One region of the Edwardsiella sp. EA181011 genome, then DNA from elsewhere that is predicted to be linked to it. Evidence: predicted binding sites of a transcription regulator. Region 1 holds the regulator's gene; each other region holds the start of a gene.
The links. The regulator ArgR, encoded in region 1, controls arginine synthesis, uptake and breakdown. The targets are predictions, from matches to a motif close to ANTGAATAAAAATACANT.

Region 1 (7,887 bases):
TCCTAGCGGAGCTGGATGAGCTTAAGAGCAACAGCAAGGATTATCGCCGCGAGCTGATCAAAACGCCCTATGGCTGTGCCTGGATCTACATCTACCTCAACGGGGTAGAGGGGCTGCCGCGCATTGCCAGCGGGGACTGGCTAAAGCGTGAGGAAGACTGAAGGAAAAACACCGCCATGAGGCGGTGTTTTTTTATCTGCGTCAAGGCATTACTTGTTCTTGGCGCGCTCGAAAGAGGCGATGATTTCCGCTTTGGCCGCGGTGGCATCAGCCCAACCCTCGACTTTGACCCACTTGCCCTTTTCCAGATCTTTGTAGTGCTCAAAGAAATGGGCGATTTGGGCGCGCAGCAGCTCAGGCAGGTCGTTAACGTCCTGAATGTGATCGTACTCTTTGGTCAGCTTGCTGTGGGGCACGGCAACCAGCTTGGCATCTTCGCCGGCTTCGTCGGTCATTTTCAGTACGCCGACCGGACGGCAGCGGATCACGGATCCCGGCTGCAGCGGATACGGCGTCGGGACCAGCACGTCTACCGGATCACCGTCCAGAGACAGGGTGTGGTTGATGTAGCCGTAGTTGCACGGATAGAACATAGCGGTAGACATAAAGCGGTCTACAAACAGGGCGCCAGTGTCTTTATCGATTTCATATTTGATCGGATCGGCGTTGGCCGGGATTTCGATCACTACATAGATATCTTCCGGCATATCTTTACCGGCCGGGACGTTGATCAAGCTCATGTCGGTTTCCTTTCATCAAACCAGAAATGGAGTGACGGCTATTATAGCCGCCACTCCAAAAATGAACAGCGCGCGACGCGCAATGCCGCGTGCCGACGCGGGGATTATGCGTCGGGGAACTGATGCATGAAACGTTCGGCGTCTTCCACCATGGCGCAGCTGCCGACAAAGAACGGGCAGCGTTGATGCAGCGCATCTGGCACGATATCCAGAATGCGGCGGAAGCCGTCGGTTGCCTTGCCTCCGGCCTGCTCCGCCAGGAACGACATCGGGTTGCACTCATACAGCAGGCGCAGCTTACCCTGCGGATGGCTGGCAGTGCTCGGGTAGATATAGATGCCGCCCTTCAGCAGGTTGCGGTGGAAATCCGCCACCAGGGAGCCAATATAGCGGGAGGTATAGGGACGCTGCGTAGCGCTGTCCTGCTCCTGACAATACTTGATGTACTTCTTCACCCCCAGCGGGAACTTAATGTAGTTGCCCTCGTTGATGGAGTACATGTTGCCGCTATGCGGGAAACGCAGCCGCTCGTGGGACAGGCAGAAGACCCCAAGGGAAGGATCATAGGTAAACGCGTGTACGCCGTTGCCGGTGGTATAGACCAGCATGGTGGAGGAGCCGTAGACCACATAGCCGGCGGCGACCTGGCGATTGCCCGGCTGCAGGAAGTCTTCGCGGGTGACCGGTGTGCCGAGCGGGGTAATCCGGCGATAGATGGAGAAGATGGTACCGACGGAGACGTTAACGTCGATATTGGACGAGCCGTCCAGTGGATCCATCAGCACCACGTATTTGGCGTTATTGGCACGATCGCCTTCGAAGATGACGATATCATCCTCCTCCTCTGAGGCGATGCCGGCCACTTCACCACGCGCTTTCAGCGCGGCCTTGAGCTTCTCGTTGGCGTACAGATCTAGCTTCATCTGCACTTCACCCTGAATATTTTCCGCACCGCTGGCGCCGATGATATCGACCAGCCCCGCCTTGTTGATATCGCGGTGGATAATTTTGGCACCCAGTTTGATTGCGGAGAGAAGAGCGGTAAGCTCACCGGTAGCGTGAGGAAAATCCTGCTGTTTTTCGACGATAAACTCGCCTAGCGTTTTCATGACACATTCCCTGATTGTGAGGAGCAGCGGTTTTTTTACAAACCACCAACGTTTTCGCAGCGCATTTTAGCTAATGTATCGGGGCATTCCTAGGCAATTTCCTTTCGCCTGCGCTGAACTCAGCGTTAGAATGTGAACTAAATCAATGCAATCTACTGGAAGTATTATGCGCATTCATATTCTTGGAGTCTGCGGCACGTTTATGGGGGGGCTGGCGCTATTGGCCCGCCAGCTGGGGCATGACGTTACCGGGTCGGATGCCAATGTCTATCCGCCGATGAGTACGCTACTGCAGCAGCAGGGAATTACGCTGCTGGAGGGCTATGATCCTGCCCACCTGGAGCCCCAGCCGGATCTGGTCATCATTGGCAATGCGATGGCGCGCGGTAACCCGTGCGTCGAAGCGATCCTGGAGCGCAATATTCCTTACGTTTCCGGGCCGCAGTGGTTACATGATGAGGTTTTGCGTCACCGTTGGGTGATCGCCGTTGCCGGTACCCACGGGAAGACGACGACCGCCGGGATGGTGAACTGGATCCTGGAGTCCTGTGGCTATGAGCCGGGGTTTGTGATCGGCGGCGTACCGGGGAACTTCAGCGTATCGGCGCGTCTGGGCAACAGTCCATTCTTCGTTATCGAGGCGGATGAGTATGACTGCGCCTTTTTTGATAAGCGCTCTAAGTTCGTCCACTACTGCCCCCGTACCCTGATCCTGAACAATCTGGAATTTGATCATGCGGATATCTTCGACGATCTGCGGGCGATCCAGCGACAGTTCCACCATCTGGTGCGACTGGTTCCGGGGCAAGGGCGGATTATTCTACCGGCCAGCGACGCCAACCTGAAGCAGGTGATGGCGATGGGCTGCTGGAGCGAACAGGAGCTGTGCGGCGATGAGGCCGCCTGGAGCGCGACGCGTCTGTCGACCGATGCCAGCCGCTTCAGCGTCTCTCTGGATGGTGAATGCGTCGGCGAAGTTCAGTGGGCGCTGGTGGGGGAGCACAACATGCACAACGGGCTGATGGCGATTGCTGCGGCGCGTCATGTCGGCGTTCCTCCCGCGGAGGCATGCCGGGCCCTGGGGAGCTTTATTAACGCCCGCCGTCGCTTAGAGCTGCGTGGACAGGCCTATGGCGTCAGCGTGTACGACGATTTTGCCCACCATCCTACGGCGATACTGGCGACGCTGGCGGCGCTGCGCGGTAAGGTCGGCGGCACCGCTCGTATTCTGGCCGTTCTGGAGCCACGCTCCAATACAATGAAGATGGGGGTGTGTAAGAATGAGCTGGCGCCTGCGCTGGGCCGGGCCGATGAGGTGTTCCTTTATCAGCCACAGCATATTCCCTGGCAGGTGGCGGAGGTGGCGGAGGCCTGTGTGCAGCCCGCGCACTGGAGCGCCGATCTCGGTACGCTGGTGGAGATGATCGTGAAAAATGCGCAGCCGGGCGACCACATCTTGGTGATGAGCAATGGCGGCTTTGGCGATATTCACGATCGTCTGCTGCAGGCGCTGGCGCAAAAGTCCGCGGCGCATCAGGAGTGAGCCGCGCGACGCTGTGCGTCGCTATCGGATAAGCAAAACCGCAGTCCAGGCTGCGGTTTTGCTTTTTGGGGGCGAGCCCAGACGGTCTGGCTCGCGCTTCAGAGGGAGGTTCAGCGGTAGATCTGCGCCGTGGCGTGATAGTTGCCGTCGATACGCTACTCGATAATACGAAAGGCGCTGGCGCCCTGGGACTGGGCCTTGGCCGCCAGCTGCTGATCGATATCGGCGATGGAGCCGCCCAGCCCGCTGACCGAGATAACGCCGATCGGCTGCAGGCAGCAGGCCTGAGCCGTCGTAATTTCATGGGCTGGGAGCTGGGCAGCGGCGGTGCCGAACGAAAGGGCGCAAAGGGTAGCCAGCGTGGCGATAGTCTCTTTAATTTTCATTGTGTTATGCCTCTATTGTGACGTGGTGTCGTCGTAAAAATGTGATGTGCATCTCATCATCGAACATAGCACAATAACATCATGAATTAATATCACACTAATTATTTGTTGTGTTATTTTACCGCTGCGTATGGAGTGGATAGATCATAATGCGCTAAAAACGGCCTAAAAAAGATACAGATATAAAAAACTAAATAAATAATAGATGGTTATCTTTATTTGGCGAAAAATGCGATTTACGCGGCGCAGGGCGGCGATGCGCGGTAGGGACCCTGAGAAGAAAGCCCGCGGGCGGGCTTTATAATGACATATGGCGGGGCGATTGCTGCCTGCAGCGGTGATTACAGCTCTTGTTCAAACAGCGCCAGAATGGCTGCATAAAGCTGTTCGACGGCAAATCCTTTGGCGGGCGTGGTAAAAATGGTGTCATCGCCGGCGATGGTGCCCAGAATTCCCTCAGATTTCCCCAGTGAGTCGAGCAGGCGAGCGATCAGCTGTGCCGCGCCGGGGCTGGTATGGATAACCACGATGGCGTCGTTGTGATCGACGTCGAGCACCAGATTCTTCAGCGGGCTGCTGGTGGTGGGAACCCCGAGTTCGGCCGGTAGGCAATAGACCATTTCCATTTTGGCATTGCGCGTCCGTACGGCGCCAAACTTGGTCAGCATACGCGATACTTTGGACTGATTGATATTGTCGAAGCCCAGCTCCTGCAGCGCCTGCACGATCTCTCCCTGAGAGCTGAATTTTTCTTCCTTGAGCAGCGCTTTGAATGCCTTGGTCAGGTCTTCTTGTTTGGTCGTGTTTCGCATTCTTCACCGTAAGGTAGCTATAGACCTCGTTATTATGCGTATTCGTGAATTTTTATGCAATTTAGTCTGTAAATATCCGTGTCATTCGCGCAGGGCCGGCGCAAACGGCGTAAAGCGGACGAATCATAACGCCGTCACCGCGCGTGGATCGGGAAAAAGAGAGCGAACGCACGGAAAAGGTAAATGAAATGTTATTAGTATGATGTTGTTGTAATGTAAAATACAGCGTGGATGTAACGCAGGCGTAATCCGAGGTAAAGTATGCGCGGATTTCACGCACAAATTATTGCTATATCTTTCATCAATAAGTCATTTTTTCTAGAAATCTTGCAGCAGAGCATGGAATTAGTGTGTCAGCTCGCAATCTGAGTGTTAACAGATTGTTTTTTATAAAGTGATCTACTAATGTGCGTAGTAATGCATTCACGGCATTCTCCATTTAAATAGTAACAAGGAGTATAGAATGAAAGTTGCGGTTCTCGGCGCAGCGGGTGGCATCGGCCAGGCGCTCGCTCTTCTGCTTAAGACTCAGCTGCCTTCAGGTTCAGAACTCTCCCTTTACGATATCGCCCCGGTGACGCCGGGCGTCGCCGTTGATCTCAGCCATATCCCTACGGCGGTCACGGTGCGCGGTTTCGGTGGTGAGGATGCCTCTCCCGCCCTGGAGGGCGCGGATATCGTGCTGATTTCTGCCGGTGTGGCCCGTAAGCCCGGGATGGATCGTTCCGATCTGTTCAACGTTAACGCCGGTATTATCCGTAACCTGATCGGACAGGTTGCGCGTACCAGCCCGGGTGCTTGTATCGGTATCATCACCAACCCGGTGAATACCATGGTGCCGATTGCGGCTGAGGTGCTGAAGAAGGCGGGGGTATATAACCCGAACAAACTGTTCGGCGTGACGACGCTGGACATCATCCGCTCCAACACCTTCGTGGGTGAACTGAAGCACCTGGATCCGGCAACGCTGGATATTCCGGTGATTGGCGGTCACTCTGGCGTCACGATCCTGCCGCTGCTCTCTCAGATCCCGGGCGTCAGCCTCAGTGAACAAGAGGTAGCTGATCTGACCAAGCGTATTCAGAACGCTGGCACCGAGGTGGTAGAGGCTAAGGCCGGTGGTGGATCGGCGACGTTGGCCATGGGTCAGGCGGCAGCGCGTTTCGCACTGTCGCTGGTACGGGCGATGCAGGGCGATGAAAACGTCGTGGAGTGCGGCTACGTAGAGAGCGACGGCGAATATGCCCGCTTCTTTGCGCAACCGCTGCTGCTGGGTAAAGAGGGGCTGGTACAGCGCCTGAATATCGGCACACTGAGCGCCTTTGAACAGCATGCGTTGGAGAGCATGCTGGAGGTGCTGCGTAAAGATATCGCGCTGGGCGAAGACTTTATCAATAAGTAAGTCTGAGCGTGAGCCCGAGAAAACCGCAGGCATCGCCTGCGGTTTTTTTGTATCGGTAAGCGTGCGCGGAGGGCCGCGGGGCGGATGAGTGGGCGTGGCTCAGCCCTTTTTGACCGAGGTTGCGTCGCGTATTAGCCGTTTGCGATCCAGCAGTTCATGGGTGACGGGATCGTAGTAACGGCTGGGCCAGATCTCGCAGGGATGGATATTGAGGGCCTCAGCGATCAGCCATTCGCCTTTGGGCCAGGGACGCGTCAGGGCGTTGGCCAGCGTCGAGCTGGACAGACCGGCGTTGCGCGATACCTGAGTGAGCGTCAGCCTGCGCTTGTGCAATGCGGCAATGATCTCTGCCGGGTGCCAGTCTTCCGGGAGCGTTTTTTTCATCGGTGGTTTCCTTATCACTGAAAGTACCTTCATGGCGCCTGCTTAAAAAAACTCCTCGGTACTATCTGAAAACCTCTTCTGCTTTTCAATTGCTTTCTAACTAATGCGATTAATAGAAAGTTAAAATTGTGATGGTGGCTGCAGCGCCACATGCAAAAAAAAAGCGCCCGCAGGCGCTTAGACTCGATGGAACCCGCTTAGAAACTGCGGTTGACGGCCAGGTTCGCCAGCCCAATCAGAGCTTGCTTATGGGGGCTGTCCGGCAGCGGTGCCAGGGCGGCGATGGCTTTGTCGGCCTCTTCTTCTGCCCGGCTGCGGGTGTAGTCCAGCGAGCCAGCCTGCTGCATGGTTTCCAGCACCGGCTCCAGCAGATGACGGCCATTGCCCTGCTCGATCGCCTGACGGATCATCGCGGATCGCTCGGCGGATCCGTGGTGCATGGCGTGCAGCAGCGGCAGGGTTGGCTTGCCCTCATTGAGATCGTCACCGGTATTCTTGCCCAGCGTCTTTCCATCGGCATCGTAATCCAGCAGATCGTCGATCAGCTGAAATGCGGTGCCCAGATAGCGTCCATAGTCCTGTAGGGCCCGCTCCTGTGCGGTATCTGCCCCGGCGAGGATTGCCGAGCACTGCGCCGCCGCCTCGAACAGACGGGCGGTTTTGCTGTAGATCACCTGCATGTAGTTTTCTTCGCTGATATCGGGGTCATTGACGTTCATCAGCTGCTGTACCTCGCCCTCCGCGATGACGTTGGTGGCCTCCGACATCAGCGCCAGGATGCGCAGCGACTCCAGGCTGGTCATCATCTGGAAAGCACGGGTATAGATAAAGTCGCCGACCAGTACGCTGGCGGCGTTGCCGAAGGCCGCGTTGGCGGTGGCTTTACCGCGGCGCATATCCGATTCATCCACCACGTCGTCATGCAGCAGCGTGGCGGTGTGGATAAATTCGATCAGCGCGGCGATGGTGACGTGGCGATCGCCCTGATAACCGAGGGCGCGCGCGGCCAGTACGGCGATCATTGGGCGGATCCGCTTACCGCCGCCGCTGATGATGTAGTAACCAAGCTGGTTGATAAGCGCGACGTCCGAATTTAACTGGTGAAGAATTTTTGCGTTCACATCCGCCATATCCTGCGCGGTTAACTCAGTAATTTGTTCTAAATTCATTGTTTTATTTCAACTGTGTATGGATGTCCCGCCAGGCGGCAGCCCTTGCCAGGCTGCCATGGGCAGCCAACTATAGTATGATTGTACTTGAAAAATGATTTAGATAAACGGCGGGGAGAAAACTGTGCTTTTTTTCTTCTTTTCTCCTGATTCTACCCTTGTCTTCTGAATGATTTTTGCGTAGAATTCGCGCCCTATTGTGAATATTTATAGCGCGTATCGGACTATGAGCCATGCGTGCGGAAATGCGGAGTTTTATATGTACGCGGTTTTCCAAAGTGGTGGTAAACAACACCGAGTAAGCGAAGGCCAGACCGTTCGCTTGGAAAAGCTGGACATCGC
Region 2 (7,887 bases), 490 kb from region 1:
CTTCGCCACTCACCGCGTCGGCCAACGCATCGGCCGACGCCTGCAGCGACTGACGCAGCGGTGCGAACCAGCGGCCGTCATACACAACGTAGGACATCTCCTGACCCAGCTTCTCACGCCACTGGAAGCTGTCGCGATCCAGTACCAGCTGCTCCACGCCGCGCAGCGCCGCCATCATGATGGTGCCCCCCGGCGTCTCATAACAGCCGCGGGATTTAATGCCCACCAGGCGGTTTTCGACGATATCAATACGTCCTACGCCGTGGCGGGCGCCCAGCGCATTCAGCGCCTGCAGGCAGCCAAAGGGCGTCATCGCCACCCCATTGACCGAAACGACCTCGCCCTTTTCAACGCCCACGGTCACCAGCTCGGGCTGATCCGGCGCCTCCTCTGGGGCACAGGTCCACACCCAGCAGTCTTGGTTGGCCGGGCTCCACGGGCTCTCCAGCACGCCCCCTTCGGTAGAGATATGCCAGGCGTTGGCGTCACGGCTGTAGATCTTCTCCAGCGTGGCGGTGGTGGGAATATCGCGCCCCTTCAGATAGTCGAGCAGCGCCTCACGCGAACGCAGATCCCACTCGCGCCACGGCGCCACGACCTGTAGCTGCGGTGCCAGCGCGGTATAGGTGGTTTCAAAACGCACCTGATCGTTGCCTTTCCCGGTCGCGCCGTGACACAGAGCGTCGGCCCCCAGCTCCAGCGCCAGCTCAACCTGCGCTTTCGCGATCAGCGGGCGGGCCATCGACGTCCCCAGCAGATAGCTGCCCTCATAGAGCGCGCCGCTCTTCAGCACCGGATAGACGTAATCCTTGATAAAGGTTTCGCGCAGATCCACGACATAGCAGGAGGAGGCGCCGGAGCGGAGCGCTTTCTGCTCGATGCCCACCAGGTCTTCTCGCTCCTGGCCGATATCCGCCACAAAGGCGATAACCTCACAGCCGCCGTAGTTTTCCTTAAGCCACGGAATGATGGCGGAGGTATCCAGGCCGCCGGAGTAGGCCAGAACGATTTTGTTGATGCTTTGGGTTGCCATACAGGTTTCCTTATTCTTAACCGAATCGTGTTGTTGTGTTATGCATGAATACGCGTGCCGACGGCTTCGCCGTTAAACAGCGCCGGCAGCTTTTCGGCGTGACGCCAGCCGGCGATATCAACCGGACGCCCCAGCGTCCGAGCGGCTTCCAAGGCCGCGTTCACCTTTACCACCATCCCATCGGTGATGATGCCCTGCTCGATCAGACACTGTGCCTTCTGCGCCGTCATCTCCGCGATACGCTGTCCCTTACCATCGAGGATGCCGCTGACGTCAGACAGCATCAGCAGATCCGCCCCCAGGGTCGCCGCCAGCGCCGTCGCCGCCTGATCGGCATTGACATTCAGTAGCATCCCCTCGGCGCTGATGCCGATGGAGCTGACGATCGGCAGGAAATCCGCCGCCAGCAGCTGACGCAGCAGCAGCGGCGATCCCGGCAGCGCCTGGCCAACGTGTCCCAGGGACGCATCCAGCGGACTCACCTGTACCGCCCCGCCGTCGGCCAGCGACAGGCCGATCGCCGCCAGTCCGTGCGCAATGGCGCAGGCCTGTAGCGTCTTGTTCGCCGTCCCCGCCAGCGCGCCGCTGATAATGCCTATCTGATCGGCCGGCGTGACCCGCAGACCCTGCCGCTTCACCACCGGCAACCGCAGGCGCGCCATCAGCTCATCCACCAGGCACCCGCCGCCGTGTACGATGACGATCGGACGGCGATCATGATGTCGGTAGGCCAACAGCGCCTGAAAGAGACGCTCCATCGCCTGTGGGTTATCGAGTAATACGCCGCCGAGTTTGATGATTAACGGATCCATAGCTGCCTCTGTCTGTCCGGGATAGATGGTTAAAGGAGAGCGCACGTCTCAGGAAAGCCAAAGCGCAGGTTCATACACTGCACCGCCTGGGCCGCCGCCCCTTTCAGCAGATTGTCCTCTGCGGCAACCACGATCAGATGCTGTCCCTGCAGGGAGAAACCGATGTCGCAAAACGGCGTACCCGCCACCGCGCCGATGGACGGCAGCGTTCCCTGATACAGGCGGATCAATGGTTTATCCTGATAGGCTCGATAAAAAGCCATCGCCACCTCGGCCGCATCCACGCCGCTTTTTACCCGTAGGTGGATCGTCTCCAGTATGCCGCGAGGAAAATTGCCCAGGTGGGGGGTAAAAATCACCGGAATGCCTAGGTGTGCGGCGATCTCCGGCTGATGACGATGCGTAAACAGCCCATAGGGCTGCAGGCTCACCTCGCAAAAGCTGCTGCCGAGGCTGGCCTTACGTCCGGCGCCGCTGACGCCGCTGACGGCGTTGATAACCGGCCACTGCGCCGTATCGATCAGCCCAGCAGCCAGCAGCGGTTTTAACGCCAGCTGTGCCGCCGTCGGGTAGCACCCCGGCAGCGCGACCAGCTGCGCCGTGCGCAGCGCAGCGCCCTGCCACTCCGCCAGGCCATATACCGCCTGCTCAAGCCACTCGGGATGTTGATGCGTAAAGCCGTAATACTGCGAGTAGGCCTTGCTGCTGCGGAGCCGATAGGCGCCGGAGAGATCGAAGACGGTGCAACCGGCCGCCAGAAACTCAGGCGCCAAAAGATGGCTAACTGCATGATCGGTCGCCAAAAAGACCACATCGGCCAGCGGGGCCAGCGCCGCGCTGTCGTCGCAGGCCAGCAACGGGAGATCGACCACCCCTTTCAGCCGCGGGTGAATATCTGACAACAATTTTCCGCCATCAACGCTTTGCGCAGACACGGTCAAACCCGCTATGGTGATGTAGGGATGGCGCTGCAGATAGGCGGCAAGCTCAGCACCGGTATAGCCGCTGGCGCCAACGATTAACCCATTTAACGACTTCTGAATACTGGACATCGCGGCGATCGCTCCTCTTGGTTAACCGTGGATACCGGCCGTGCGCTGAGATGCCTCAGCCCCTGACCTCACATCCAGTTAGCCCCATCGCTGCTGCCAATACTCGGGCGTCCCTGTCTGTTCCATTCGATGATGCTTTATTGTATTTTTATTCATAATTATTGCATGAATATTGATACTATCCAAACTTGAGGCTGTCAACCATGAATACGCAATTACCCTCATTTATCGCGTTGTACCGTGCGCTGATCGCAACCCCCTCCATCAGCGCCAACGACGGCGCACTGGACCAGAGTAATGAACGGTTAATCACCCTGCTGGCAGGATGGCTTAGCGATCTCGGGCTGCGTGTCGAGGTGCAGCCTGTCCCTAACACACGGAATAAATTCAATTTACTAGCGAGCTATGGTGAGGGAGGCGGAGGACTGATGCTGGCGGGACATACCGATACGGTTCCCTTTGACGAGGGGCGCTGGACCCGAGATCCCTTCACGCTCAGCGAACAAGATAATCGCCTGTACGGTCTTGGAACCGCAGACATGAAAGGATTCTTCGCTTTTATCATCGATACCCTGCGCGATATCGAACTGCATAAACTAAATAAACCGCTCTACATTTTGGCGACGGCGGACGAGGAGACCTCGATGGCGGGCGCGCGCTATTTTGCCGCCAGCACCGCGCTGCGCCCCGACTGCTGCATCATCGGTGAACCCACCTCCCTTAAACCGATCCGAGCCCATAAAGGCCATCTCTCCGAGGCCATCCGCATCACCGGTCAGTCAGGGCACTCCAGCGATCCGGCGCGCGGCGTCAACGCGATTGAGATCATGCACGATGCCATCGGCCACCTGCTCACCCTGCGCAATACGCTGCAGCAGCGTTACCACAATCCGGCCTTTAATATCCCTTACCCCACCATGAACCTGGGGCATATCCACGGAGGTGATGCAGCTAACCGCATCTGCGCCTGCTGCGAACTGCACCTGGATATGCGCCCGCTGCCGGGAATGACGCTGAACGATCTCAGCGAGCTGCTGAATCAGGCGCTGGCGCCCATCGCGACGCAGTGGCCGGGACGTCTGCGTATTGAGCATCTGCATCCGCCGATCCCCGGCTATGAATGCCCGCGCCACGCGCCGCTGGTACTGGCAATAGAACAGCTATTGGGGGAGCGAGCAGAGGCCGTCAACTACTGTACCGAGGCACCGTTCCTGCAAGAGATCTGCCCAACGCTGGTGCTCGGCCCGGGCTCCATTGAGCAGGCGCATCAGCCGGATGAGTATCTGTCCACCGACTTTATTGTGCCGACGCGCACCCTGCTGACGCAGATAATCCACCATTTTTGTCAGCGCTGATCACGGCAGGTGCCGCCCCGGGCAAACGATGACGCGGCGGCGTTTGCAATGTAACTGTTATCAGTTAGACCTCTTCAGGTCATTGCGTAATTAAATTTCAGTTAACAGCGCTAAATTGTGTGTTTTGGCAAGAAATTGTGTCAATTGACGCAGAGGACGGAACGTGGCTTTATAAAGAGGCACTCTACAATTTCCGAGTGAAAGAAATTTACGTATTGGGAGGGGCAGTGGTTCTATGAATGAGCAATATTCGGCGATGCGTGGCAATGTCAGCATGTTGGGCAAGCTGCTGGGCGATACCATCAAGGACGCGCTGGGAGAAGATATCCTGGATCGCGTTGAAACTATCCGCAGGCTGTCCAAGTCGTCACGCGCAGGCAATGAAGCCAGCCGACAGGCGTTGCTGAACACACTGCAAAATCTTTCCAATGACGAGCTGTTGCCGGTGGCGCGCGCCTTCAGCCAGTTCCTCAATCTGGCCAACGTCGCGGAGCAATATCACCGAATATCCCCACACGGCGAGGCTGCCAGCAATCCCGATGCCCTGTCTCACCTGTTCACCCGGCTGAAGAATAAAAATCTGGACGAGGCGCAAATCCGTCAGGCCGTCGATAACCTCTCCATCGAGCTGGTGCTGACCGCACACCCCACCGAGATCGCTCGCCGTACGCTGATCCATAAACTGGTGGAGGTAAACACCTGCCTCAGCCAGCTCGATCATGACGATCTGGCCGACTATGAGCGTCACCAGATCATGCGCCGCCTACGCCAGCTGGTGGCCCAATCCTGGCACACCGACGAGATCCGCAAAAACCGCCCAACCCCCATCGACGAAGCCAAATGGGGCTATGCCGTGGTTGAAAACAGCCTATGGGAAGGCGTTCCCGCCTTCCTACGCGAGTTTAATGAGCAGCTGGAAAAATCCCTTGGCTACCAGCTACCGGTCGAAGCGGTACCGGTGCGCTTCACCGCCTGGATGGGCGGCGATCGCGACGGTAACCCCAACGTCACCGCCGAGGTGACCCGCCGCGCCCTGCTGCTCAGCCGCTGGAAGGCTGCGGAGCTATTCCTACGCGATGTCCAGGTGCTGGTATCAGAGCTCTCTATGACCGTCTGTACACCGGAGCTGCGGGCGCTGGCGGGCGAACATGCCCAGGAGCCCTACCGCGAGGTGTTAAAGCGCCTGCGCCAACAGTTGAACAATACGCTGACCTATCTGGACGCGCGTCTGCGAGGGGAGCGCCTGGCGCGCCCCGCCGATCTGCTGGTCAGCAACGATCAACTGTGGCAGCCGCTGCATACCTGCTACCGCTCGCTGAAGGCCTGCGGTATGGGAATCATCGCCAACGGCCAGCTGCTAGACACCCTGCGCCGGGTCCACTGCTTCGGCGTGCCGCTGGTACGCATCGATATTCGCCAGGAAAGTACCCGCCATACCGAAGCGCTGGCCGAGCTGACCCGCTATCTGGGGCTGGGTGACTATGAGACCTGGTCTGAAGAGGATAAGCAGACGTTCCTGCTGCGCGAGTTGAACTCCAAGCGCCCGCTGGTGCCACGTCACTGGACGCCATCGCCGGAAACCAAAGAAGTTTTTGACACCTGTCAGGTGATCGCTGAGGCGCCAGCCGGCGCCATCGCCGCCTATGTCATCTCGATGGCGCGTACCCCATCCGATGTTCTGGCAGTCCACCTGCTGCTGAAAGAGGCGGGCTGCCCGTACAATCTGCCGGTTGCTCCGCTGTTCGAAACCCTCGACGATCTAAACAATGCCGAGGCGGTGATGACACAGCTGCTGAGCATCGACTGGTACCGTGGTTTTATCCAGGGTAAACAGATGGTGATGATCGGCTACTCTGACTCTGCCAAAGACGCCGGTGTGATGGCGGCCTCCTGGGCGCAATACCGTGCACAGGAGGCGCTGGTGCGCGTCTGTGACGGCGCAGGGATCGCCCTGACTCTGTTCCATGGCCGTGGTGGCTCCATCGGCCGCGGCGGCGCGCCGGCGCACGATGCCCTGCTCTCCCAGCCGCCGGGAAGCCTGAAGGGCGGCCTGCGCGTAACGGAACAGGGGGAGATGATCCGCTTCAAGCTCGGCCTACCGGAGATCGCCGTCAGCAGCCTGACGCTGTATACCAGCGCCATTCTGGAGGCCAATCTGCTGCCGCCGCCGGCGCCGAAGCAAGAGTGGCGCGATGTCATGGACGAGCTCTCACAGACCTCCTGCGCGCTTTATCGACGCTATGTCCGCGAGAATCCAGATTTTGTTCCTTACTTCCGCTCGGCGACGCCCGAACTGGAGCTGGGTAAGCTGCCGCTGGGCTCTCGTCCGGCCAAACGTCGTCCCAGCGGCGGCGTAGAGAGTCTGCGCGCGATCCCGTGGATCTTTGCCTGGACCCAAAACCGCCTGATGCTACCGGCCTGGCTGGGCGCCGGGGCCGCGCTGGAGGAGGCCATGGCGGAGGGGCGCCGCGACGCGCTGGAAAGCATGTACCGCAGCTGGCCATTCTTCACCACCCGCATCGATATGCTGGAAATGGTGTTCGCGAAGTCCGATCTGTGGCTGGCCGAATACTACGATCAGCGCTTGGTTGACCCTGCCCTATGGCCACTGGGCACAGAGCTGCGCCAGCAGGTACAGCGGGATATTCAGGCGGTGCTGGCCATCGCCAACACCGATCACCTGATGGCCGATCTGCCCTGGGCCGCAGAGTCGATCGCTCTGCGTAACGTCTATACCGATCCGCTCAACGTCCTGCAGGCTGAGCTGCTCTACCGCTCACGCCATCAGGAGCAGCCGGATGCCAACGTCGAACAGGCGCTGATGGTCACCATCGCCGGCGTCGCCGCCGGGATGCGCAATACCGGCTAGCGACGGTACAGAGGAAAAAGCCCGCGGCAGCGGGCTTTTTTACGCCTCTCACGCCACGTCCCTCTGCGGCCGCACGCCCAGCGTATGACAAATGGCGTAGCTCAGCTCGGCTCGATTCAGGGTATAAAAGTGGAAATCTTTCACTCCCTCGCGGCTGAGCAGCTTCACCATGTCCATGGCAATGTTGGCGCCGACCAGCTTGCGCGTCTCCGCATCCGCATCCAGCCCGTCAAACATAGCCAGCATCCACTGCGGTACGCGGACATTGGTCAGCGCCGCAAAGCGCTGCAGCTGGCGAAAGTTGGACACCGGCAGGATCCCCGGCACGATCTCAGCGTCAATGCCCGCAGCCGCACAGCGATCGCGAAAGCGGAGATAACTCTCCACGTCAAAGAAAAACTGGGTGATTGCCCGACTGGCGCCGGCGTCAATCTTGCGCTTTAGGTTTAACAGGTCGGCCTGGGCGCTCTTGGCCTCCGGGTGGACCTCGGGATAGGCGGCGACCGAAATATCAAAGTCAGCCTCCTCGCGCAGCAGCGCCACCAGATCGCTGGCGTACATTTCCGGACGCCCGCCCTCCGCCGGTAGATCGCCGCGCAGCGCTACAATATGGCGGATGCCGCTATTCCAGTAATCTCGGGCGATGCCCCGCAGCGCCTCCCGGCTGACATCAACGCAGGTCAGGTGAGGGGCCGCCTCCAGCCCGGTGCGCTCTTTTATTCCCTTAATCACGCCGTGGGTGCGATCGCGCTCGCCGGAGTTGGCG
Region 3 (7,887 bases), 910 kb from region 1:
GCACCATGGTACGGCCACACGGCGGCCACCCCATGCCCTGGAACCAGCCGCACAGGAACAGCAGCACGAACATGGTCATGATGCTGGAGGTTGCCCACGGGACGAAGCCCATCACCAACATGACGACGGCGGCCAGGATCAGGCCGGCCGGCAGGAAGACGCGCGGGTTGGAGCGGTCAGAGACGGAGCCCATGATGAACTTGGAGAAACCGTAGGCGATGGAGATACCGGACAGGGCAAAGCCGAGATCGCCGCGCGAGAACCCCTGTTCTACCAGGTAAGGCATCGCCAGGGTGAAGTTTTTACGCACCAGGTAGTAAGCGGCATAGCCAAAGAAAATCCCCATAAAAATCTGCCAGCGCAGGCGGCGGTAGGTCGGGTCTACCTGCGCATCCGGCAGCCGCGGTTTATGCGCCGCGGGCTTAAACATGCTTAACATAACTCTCTCCGATGACTGTTATTGTTTGTACTGTCTCAATCCGCTTCCCCAGTGAATGCGGTTAAGGCACACCCTATGCTTATCAAGAGAAAAGACGCGCATCCACTGGCGTAGGGGCGAGTGGATATACCGTCTGTTTTCATTTTCGAGCGCAGGATAGGCAATTACGAACGTCGATACTGTGAGAGATCACTCATATTGTTACAGTTTTATGAATTTGATATACAAATTGACCGTTAGGGTAAAAAATAACGATTATTTGTATGATTAAATCGTGTGTGTAGAGTGATTTCGATCACATTGATGAGCTTTTGTGGCCTGATTATTTTCGTTTTGTGCGCGTATTTGCTCCTTATCAAACATTTCATCATCGTAATATGGCCTACTAGCGTCATTACTACTCATTTGGCTTGGGAGCCACTCATGTTACAGAGCCCCGCATCACAGGAAACTGACGTCGTCATTATCGGCGGCGGCGCCACCGGCGCCGGCATCGCCCGTGACTGCGCGCGTCGCGGCCTGCGTTGCATTCTGCTGGAGCGCCACGACATCGCCACCGGTGCGACCGGCCGTAACCATGGTTTGCTGCACAGCGGCGCCCGTTATGCGGTGACCGACGGTGAGTCCGCGCGCGAATGTATTGAAGAGAACCGTATTCTTAAGCGCATCGCCCGCCACTGCGTCGAGCGCACCGACGGACTATTTATCACGCTACCGGAAGACGATTTGGCCTATCAGCCGCACTTTATTGAGGCCTGCCGCGCCGCGGGTATCGATGCCGAAGCCATCGAACCGGCCGAGGCGCTGCGTCTGGAGCCTGCCGCCAACCCGAATCTGCTGGGCGCGGTGCGCGTGCCGGACGGCACCGTCGATCCTTTCCGCCTGACGGCAGCCAACATGTTAGATGCGCGTGAGCACGGCGCCCAGGCGTTGACCTACCATGAGGTGTGCGGGCTGCTGCGCCAGGGCGATCGGGTGACCGGCGTGCGCGTTATCGACCATAAATCGCGCCAGCGCTACGACATTCACGCACAGATCGTGGTGAACGCCGCCGGGATCTGGGGGCAGCACATCGCCGAGTATGCCGATCTGCGTATCAAGATGTTCCCGGCCAAGGGGGCGCTGCTGATCCTGGGCCACCGTATCAACAACATGGTGATCAACCGCTGCCGCAAGCCGGCGGATGCCGATATTCTAGTACCGGGCGATACCATTTCGCTGATCGGTACCACCTCGACCCACGTCGATTACGATCAGATAGACAACATGATCGTCACGCCGCAGGAGGTGGATATCCTGATCCGTGAAGGAGAGAAGCTGGCGCCCAAGCTGGCGGCGACCCGCATTCTGCGCGCCTACGCCGGGGTGCGTCCGCTGGTGGCCAGCGACGACGATCCGAGCGGGCGTAACGTCAGCCGTGGTATCGTGCTGCTGGATCACGCGGTGCGCGACGGGCTGGAGGGCTTTATTACCATTACCGGCGGCAAGCTGATGACCTATCGCCTGATGGCCGAATGGGCCACCGATAAGGTCTGTGAAAAGCTGGGTGTCACCACCCCCTGCACCACCGCCAGCGAGCCGCTGCCCGGCTCTGAGCAGTCGGCTGAAGAGACGCTGCGCAAGGTGATTTCTCTGCCGGCGCCGATCCGTGGCTCGGCGGTTTACCGCCACGGCGATCGCGCCGATCGCCTGCTGAACGGCGATCGCCTCAATAGCAGCCTGGTGTGCGAATGCGAGGCGGTGACCGCCGGCGAGGTGCGCTATGCGGTGGATTCGCTGACGGTGAATAACCTGGTGGATCTGCGCCGTCGCACCCGCGTGGGGATGGGCACCTGTCAGGGCGAGCTGTGCGCCTGCCGTGCGGCCGGATTGCTGAACCGATTTAAGATCACCACGCCGCAGCAGTCTATCGATCAGCTGTCCCACTTCCTGAACGAACGCTGGAAGGGGATCCGCCCGATCGCCTGGGGCGATGCACTGCGCGAAAGCGAATTTACCAGTTGGGTTTACCAAGGGCTGTGCGGGATGGACGCCGCGCTGCCGCAGCGCGGGGAGAGCGACGATGAAATTTGATACCCTGATGATCGGCGGCGGCCTGGCCGGACTGGCCTGCGGCATCCGCCTGGCCGAGGCCGGGCAACGCTGCGCTATCGTCAGCGCCGGGCAGAGTGCGCTGCACTTCTCCTCCGGCTCCTTTGATCTGCTGTCGCGCCTGCCGGACGGTACGCCGGTTACCGCGCCGCGTGCGGCGATTGACGAGCTGCAGCGCCAGGCGCCGCAGCACCCCTATAGCCTGATGGGCGCCGAGCGGTTTTCCCGCTACGCCGTTGAGGCCGAGCGCCTGCTGGAGCGCAGCGGACTGGCGCTGGTGGGCGACCATCAGCGTAACCACCTGCGAGTCACCCCCCTGGGCACCCGCCGTCTGACCTGGCTGAGCCCGGATGAGGTGCCGGTGAGCGATGCGGACGCCGCGCTGCCGTGGCGGCGTATCCTGGTGGCCGGCATTGAAGGGTTTCTCGATTTTCAGCCGCAGCTGGTGGCCAGCTCTCTGCAGGAGCAGGGGGCCGAGTGCGAGGTGGTCGAGCTGACGCTGCCGGCGCTGGATCGTCTGCGCGGCAACCCCAGCGAGTTCCGCGCGGTCAACATCGCCCGGGTGCTCGACGTGGCGGAGAACCGCCGCCTGCTGGCCGAGGAGCTGAACCGTCATGGGGCGCAGGCGGATGCCATCCTGATGCCCGCCTGCGTCGGCGTGGACTGCGACGATGCGCTGGCGCAGCTGCGCGCGGCGGTCGCCCGTCCGCTGATGCTGCTGCCGACCCTGCCGCCGTCGGTGCTGGGGATCCATATTCACCAGCGGCTGCGCCGCCGTTTTCAGGCGCTGGGCGGCCTGATCATGCCGGGGGATACGGTGCTGCGTGCGGAGTATGAGAATAACCGGGTGGCTCGTGTGTACACCCGCAATCACGGCGATATTCCGCTGCGTCCGCGTCATGTGGTGTTGGCCAGCGGCAGCTTCTTCAGCAACGGGCTACGCGCCGACTTCGGCGGCGTGCGTGAGCCGGTGTTCGGTCTGGACGTCATCTCGGCCGCCGATCGCAGCGACTGGTGCAGCGAGTCGATGTTCGCGCCGCAGCCGTACCTGCAGTTCGGGGTGCGCGGCGACGCCGAGCAGCGCGCCGCCGTCAACGGCGCCGTCGTCAATAACCTGTATGCCGCCGGCGCCGTGCTGGGCGGCTATGATCCGATCCATCAGGGCTGCGGCGCCGGGGTTTCCCTGCTCACCGCCCTGCACGCCGCGCAACAGATTCTGGCGGAGGACGCGTAATGAGCCTGCCTGCTGATAACAGCTTTGAACAATGTATCAAGTGCACCGTGTGCACCACCTATTGTCCGGTCGCCAAGGTGAATCCGGCCTATCCCGGCCCAAAACAGGCGGGCCCGGACGGGGAGCGTCTGCGCCTGAAGGATCCGCAGCTGTACGATGAGGCGCTGAAGTACTGCACCAACTGCAAGCGCTGCGAGGTGGCCTGTCCGTCCGACGTAAAGATCGGCGACATCATTCTGCGCGCCAAGAATCAGTACGGTAACCATAAGCCCAAGCTGCGCGACGCCATCCTCAGCCATACCGATCTGATGGGCACCCTCTCAACGCCGTTTGCGCCGCTGATCAACGCCACCACCGGCCTGAAGCCGGTGCGTCAGCTGCTGGATAAGGCGCTGAAGATCGACCATCGCCGCGAGCTGCCCAAGTACTCCCATGGCACCTTCCGCAGCTGGATGCGCAAGCAGAGCGCGGAGCAGGCGCGCTTTAGTGAGCAGGTGGCGTTCTTCCACGGCTGCTACGTGAACTACAACCATCCACAGCTGGGCAAGGATCTGGTGCGGGTGTTTAACGCCATGGATATCGGGATCCAGCTGCTGTCACGTGAGAAGTGCTGCGGCGTGCCGCTGGTGGCCAACGGCTTTATCGATCAGGCCAAGAAACAGGCGCGGGTGAACGCCGACTCCCTGAGCGAGGCGGTGCTGGAGAAGGGGCTGCCGGTGGTGGCGACCTCCTCGAGCTGCACCTTCATGCTGCGCGACGAGTACCCGCACGTGCTGGATATCGATACCACGCCGGTGCGCGATCGGGTCGAGCTGGCGACCCGTCATCTCTACCGTCTGCTCGACGGCGGACGCACGCTGCCCCTGAAGCCGCTGAACCTGAAGATCGCCTACCATACGCCGTGTCATATGGAGCGGATGGGCTGGGCGCCCTATACCCTGGCGTTGCTGCAGATGATTCCGGGCGTAGAGCTTATCATTCTGGACTCCCAGTGCTGCGGTATCGCCGGGACCTACGGTTTCAAGAAGGAGAACTATGAGACCGCACAGGGCATCGGCGCCGGGTTGTTCCGCCAGATCGACGCCAGCGGCGTGGATCTGGTGGTCACCGACTGTGAGACTTGTAAATGGCAGATCGAAATGTCCACCAGTAAGCGCTGCGAACATCCGATCACCCTGCTGGCCCAGGCGCTGGCGTAGCCGGTCGGCGGCCCCGCTGGGTGACGGGGCGTCTCTGTATCATCGAGCTTTTCTTGTTATTACCTCCTGTTAGAGTGAGTGTCCCTGTTTGGTCCCGGCCTGCGCCGGGACCTTTTTTTCTTTCTGACGCCCCTGCCATAAATGTGGCGAACGGCGCAGTTACGCCGTCGTCTCCTGGTTAAAATAAAACGCAGTTTTATAAACAAGGGAATGAATGAGTCATGTTAACCGGTAACGTTCACTATCTGGATCAGATGCCGTATCTGCCGGTCGCGCTGCGCCAGGCGATTGAGTATGTGATGGTCAACTTCAGCGCCGAAACGCCGGCGGGCCGCTATGAAATTGATGCGCAGCGCCAGTTCGTGCTGATCGCCCACGACGATACGGCGCCGGCCGAGACACGCCGCGCCGAATACCACGCTCGCTATCTGGATATCCAGATCGTGCTGGAGGGGCAGGAGGGCATGGGCTTTAGCAATCTGGCACCGGGCGTCGCCGGGGAAGATCTGCTGGCGGAGAAGGATATCGCTTTCCTGCCGGTGGGCGCGGGCGGTCTGCAGGAGAAGCAGCTGGCGCTGTGCGCGGGCGATTTTGTGGTGTTCTATCCCGGCGAGGTGCACAAGCCGCTGTGCGCGCTGGGTGAGCCGGCGCGGGTGCGCAAGGCGGTGATCAAGCTGGATGCGCAGGCGCTCGGCCTGCTGTAGCGGTCACGGCGGCCAGCGGCGGTGGCCGCTGGCTCGTGCGGTCTTTGATGCCGCGCGCCGTTATTCGCCCAGGGTCGCCACCATCACCGCCTTGATGGTATGCAGGCGGTTCTCCGCCTGATCGAAGACGATGCTGTGGGGCGATTCAAACACCTCATCGGTCACCTCAATTCCGCCGTGTAGCCCATACTGTTCGGCCATCTGCTGGCCTACGCCGGTCATCTCGTCGTGGAAGGCGGGCAGGCAGTGCAGGAATTTTACCTGCGGGTTGCCGCTCAGCTGCAGCGTTTGCAGGTTGACCTGATACGGCAGCAGCTGGGTAATGCGCTCTTGCCAGACCGATTTGGGCTCGCCCATGGAGACCCACACATCGGTATACAGGAAGTCGGCGCCCTGTACCCCTTCGGCGACCTCCTCCGTCAGCACCAGCTTCGCCCCGGTCTGCTCTGCCACGGCCTGGCACTGGGCGATCAGCTCGGCCTCCGGCCAGTAGGCCTTGGGCGCGACCAGGCGCAGCTCCATCCCCATCAGCGCGGCGCCCTCCAGCAGTGAGTTGCCCATGTTATTGCGCGCGTCGCCCAGATAGGCCAGCTTCATGGCGGCAAGGGGCTTGGCGCAGTGTTCGCGCATGGTGAGGAAGTCCGCCAGGATCTGCGTGGGGTGAAACTCATCGGTCAGGCCGTTCCACACCGGCACGCCGGCGTAGTGCGCCAGCGTCTCTACCACCTGCTGGCCAAAGCCGCGGTATTGAATGGCGTCATACAGCCTGCCGAGCACCCGCGCGCTATCCTTGATCGACTCTTTATGGCCTATCTGGCTGCCGCTGGGGCCGAGGTAGGTGACATGGGCGCCCTGATCGTAGGCGGCCACCTCAAAGGAGCAGCGGGTACGGGTGGAGTCCTTTTCAAAGATCAGCGCGATGTTTTTGCCCCGCAGACGAGGGCATTCGCACCCCTGTTTTTTGGCCTGCTTCAGTTCGGCAGCCAGATTGAGTAGATATGCAATTTGCTGCGGGGTGAAATCCAGTAACCTCAGGAAGTGCTGCTGATTAAGCTGATCCATATGGGTCATCTCCGTCTGTGGGGGGTTATGCTGCGATGAATTTATATTCACATTATGTGTATTAAAATTCATTTTCAACCCCCGAGCGTGAAATATTGTATTTTCTTGAGTGGTGAGGCGCCGTCGCCTGTGGGAGAATGCGCCAAAGGCTTAGCGATTGAGGATCAGTGAAATGGCAAACCGAGAGCTGCTGGAAGAACAGCGCGAAGAAACCCGCATGATTATTGAGGAGCTGCTGGACGACGGCAGCGATCCGGACGCGCTGTACACCATTGAGCACCACCTGTCGGCGGAGCGCTTTGAGGCGCTGGAGCAGGCTGCCGTGGAGGCGTTCAAGCTGGGTTACGAAGTGACCGATGCCGAGGAGCTGGAGGTTGAAGGGGGCATCCTGCTGATGTGCTGCGACGTGATCAGTGAAGTGGGGCTGAACGCCGAGACCATCGATGCTCAGGTCGAGCAACTGATCGCCCTGGCGGAGAAGCACGGCGTCAGCTACGACGGCTGGGGAACCTATTTTGAAGATCCGGACGGCGAAGAGGGTGACGACGGCGAGGAGTACGACGACGAGGCGATCGACGAGGACGACGACGGTCGTCGCCACTGAGATCGATGTCGATCGCGATCGTGCTGACGGGAGCCTGCGGGCTCCCGTTTTTTTGTCCCGCGCAGGCTCTCCTGCCAGGCAGGGCGCGTCCCGTGCTGCGTCAGCGATGACGCTCCTCTCTGAGTTAGTCTAGGGTATCAATGACCCCCAGATGGATCGCGTATTTGTGCACCTTGTACTGCAGGGTGGTACGCGAGAGCCCCAGGCTGCGCGCCGCCTGGGCGACGCAGCCGTTGCTGTGGTTGAGGGCCTGGACGATCTGGCCGCGCTCATAGCGTGCGATGCGTTGGGCCAGATTGCCCTCTTCCTGGATGGCCGGATACGCGCTGGGCGGCGGCTCGATGGGCGGCGGAGGGCATGCGCCGCGCGACGGAATCATGCTCAGCGCCTCTTCATCGTAGGCGATGCAGTCGAGGGGGCCGTCGTGATCCTGCATGATCATGCTGCGTACGATGGTGTTTTCCAGCATGCGCACGTTGCCGGGCCAGCGCCGACGCAGCAGGGTATCCTGGGCCTCTTTGGCGATGCCGTGGATGCGGTGCACCATGTCGTTG

Region 2: a site for ArgR is predicted at 3,037-3,054, ahead of argC (N-acetyl-gamma-glutamyl-phosphate reductase). Genes of this name have one in related genera too.
Region 3: a site for ArgR is predicted at 6,785-6,802, ahead of argF (ornithine carbamoyltransferase). Genes of this name have one in related genera too.

What each region holds. Positions count from the first base shown of each region.
Region 1 covers NZ_CP011364.1:202,578-210,464, reverse strand. The annotation lists gene QY76_RS01000 (gamma-glutamylcyclotransferase) at 1-161, shown strand, start outside; gene ppa (inorganic diphosphatase) at 210-740, opposite strand; gene fbp (class 1 fructose-bisphosphatase) at 845-1,849, opposite strand; gene mpl (UDP-N-acetylmuramate:L-alanyl-gamma-D-glutamyl-meso-diaminopimelate ligase) at 2,016-3,392, shown strand; gene QY76_RS00980 (YdgH/BhsA/McbA-like domain containing protein) at 3,548-3,778, opposite strand; gene argR (transcriptional regulator ArgR) at 4,120-4,590, opposite strand; gene mdh (malate dehydrogenase) at 5,054-5,992, shown strand; gene QY76_RS00965 (helix-turn-helix transcriptional regulator) at 6,092-6,376, opposite strand; gene ispB (octaprenyl diphosphate synthase) at 6,574-7,545, opposite strand; gene rplU (50S ribosomal protein L21) at 7,805-7,887, shown strand, end outside.
Region 2 covers NZ_CP011364.1:689,973-697,859, reverse strand. The annotation lists gene QY76_RS03145 (argininosuccinate synthase) at 1-1,033, opposite strand, end outside; gene argB (acetylglutamate kinase) at 1,072-1,845, opposite strand; gene argC (N-acetyl-gamma-glutamyl-phosphate reductase) at 1,875-2,897, opposite strand; gene argE (acetylornithine deacetylase) at 3,101-4,252, shown strand; gene ppc (phosphoenolpyruvate carboxylase) at 4,488-7,121, shown strand; gene metF (methylenetetrahydrofolate reductase) at 7,170-7,887, opposite strand, start outside.
Region 3 covers NZ_CP011364.1:1,114,200-1,122,086, forward strand. The annotation lists gene glpT (glycerol-3-phosphate transporter) at 1-439, opposite strand, end outside; gene glpA (anaerobic glycerol-3-phosphate dehydrogenase subunit A) at 863-2,512, shown strand; gene glpB (glycerol-3-phosphate dehydrogenase subunit GlpB) at 2,502-3,764, shown strand; gene glpC (anaerobic glycerol-3-phosphate dehydrogenase subunit GlpC) at 3,764-4,963, shown strand; gene QY76_RS05055 (YhcH/YjgK/YiaL family protein) at 5,185-5,667, shown strand; gene argF (ornithine carbamoyltransferase) at 5,728-6,729, opposite strand; gene rraB (ribonuclease E inhibitor RraB) at 6,902-7,333, shown strand; gene QY76_RS05070 (sigma-54-dependent Fis family transcriptional regulator) at 7,458-7,887, opposite strand, start outside.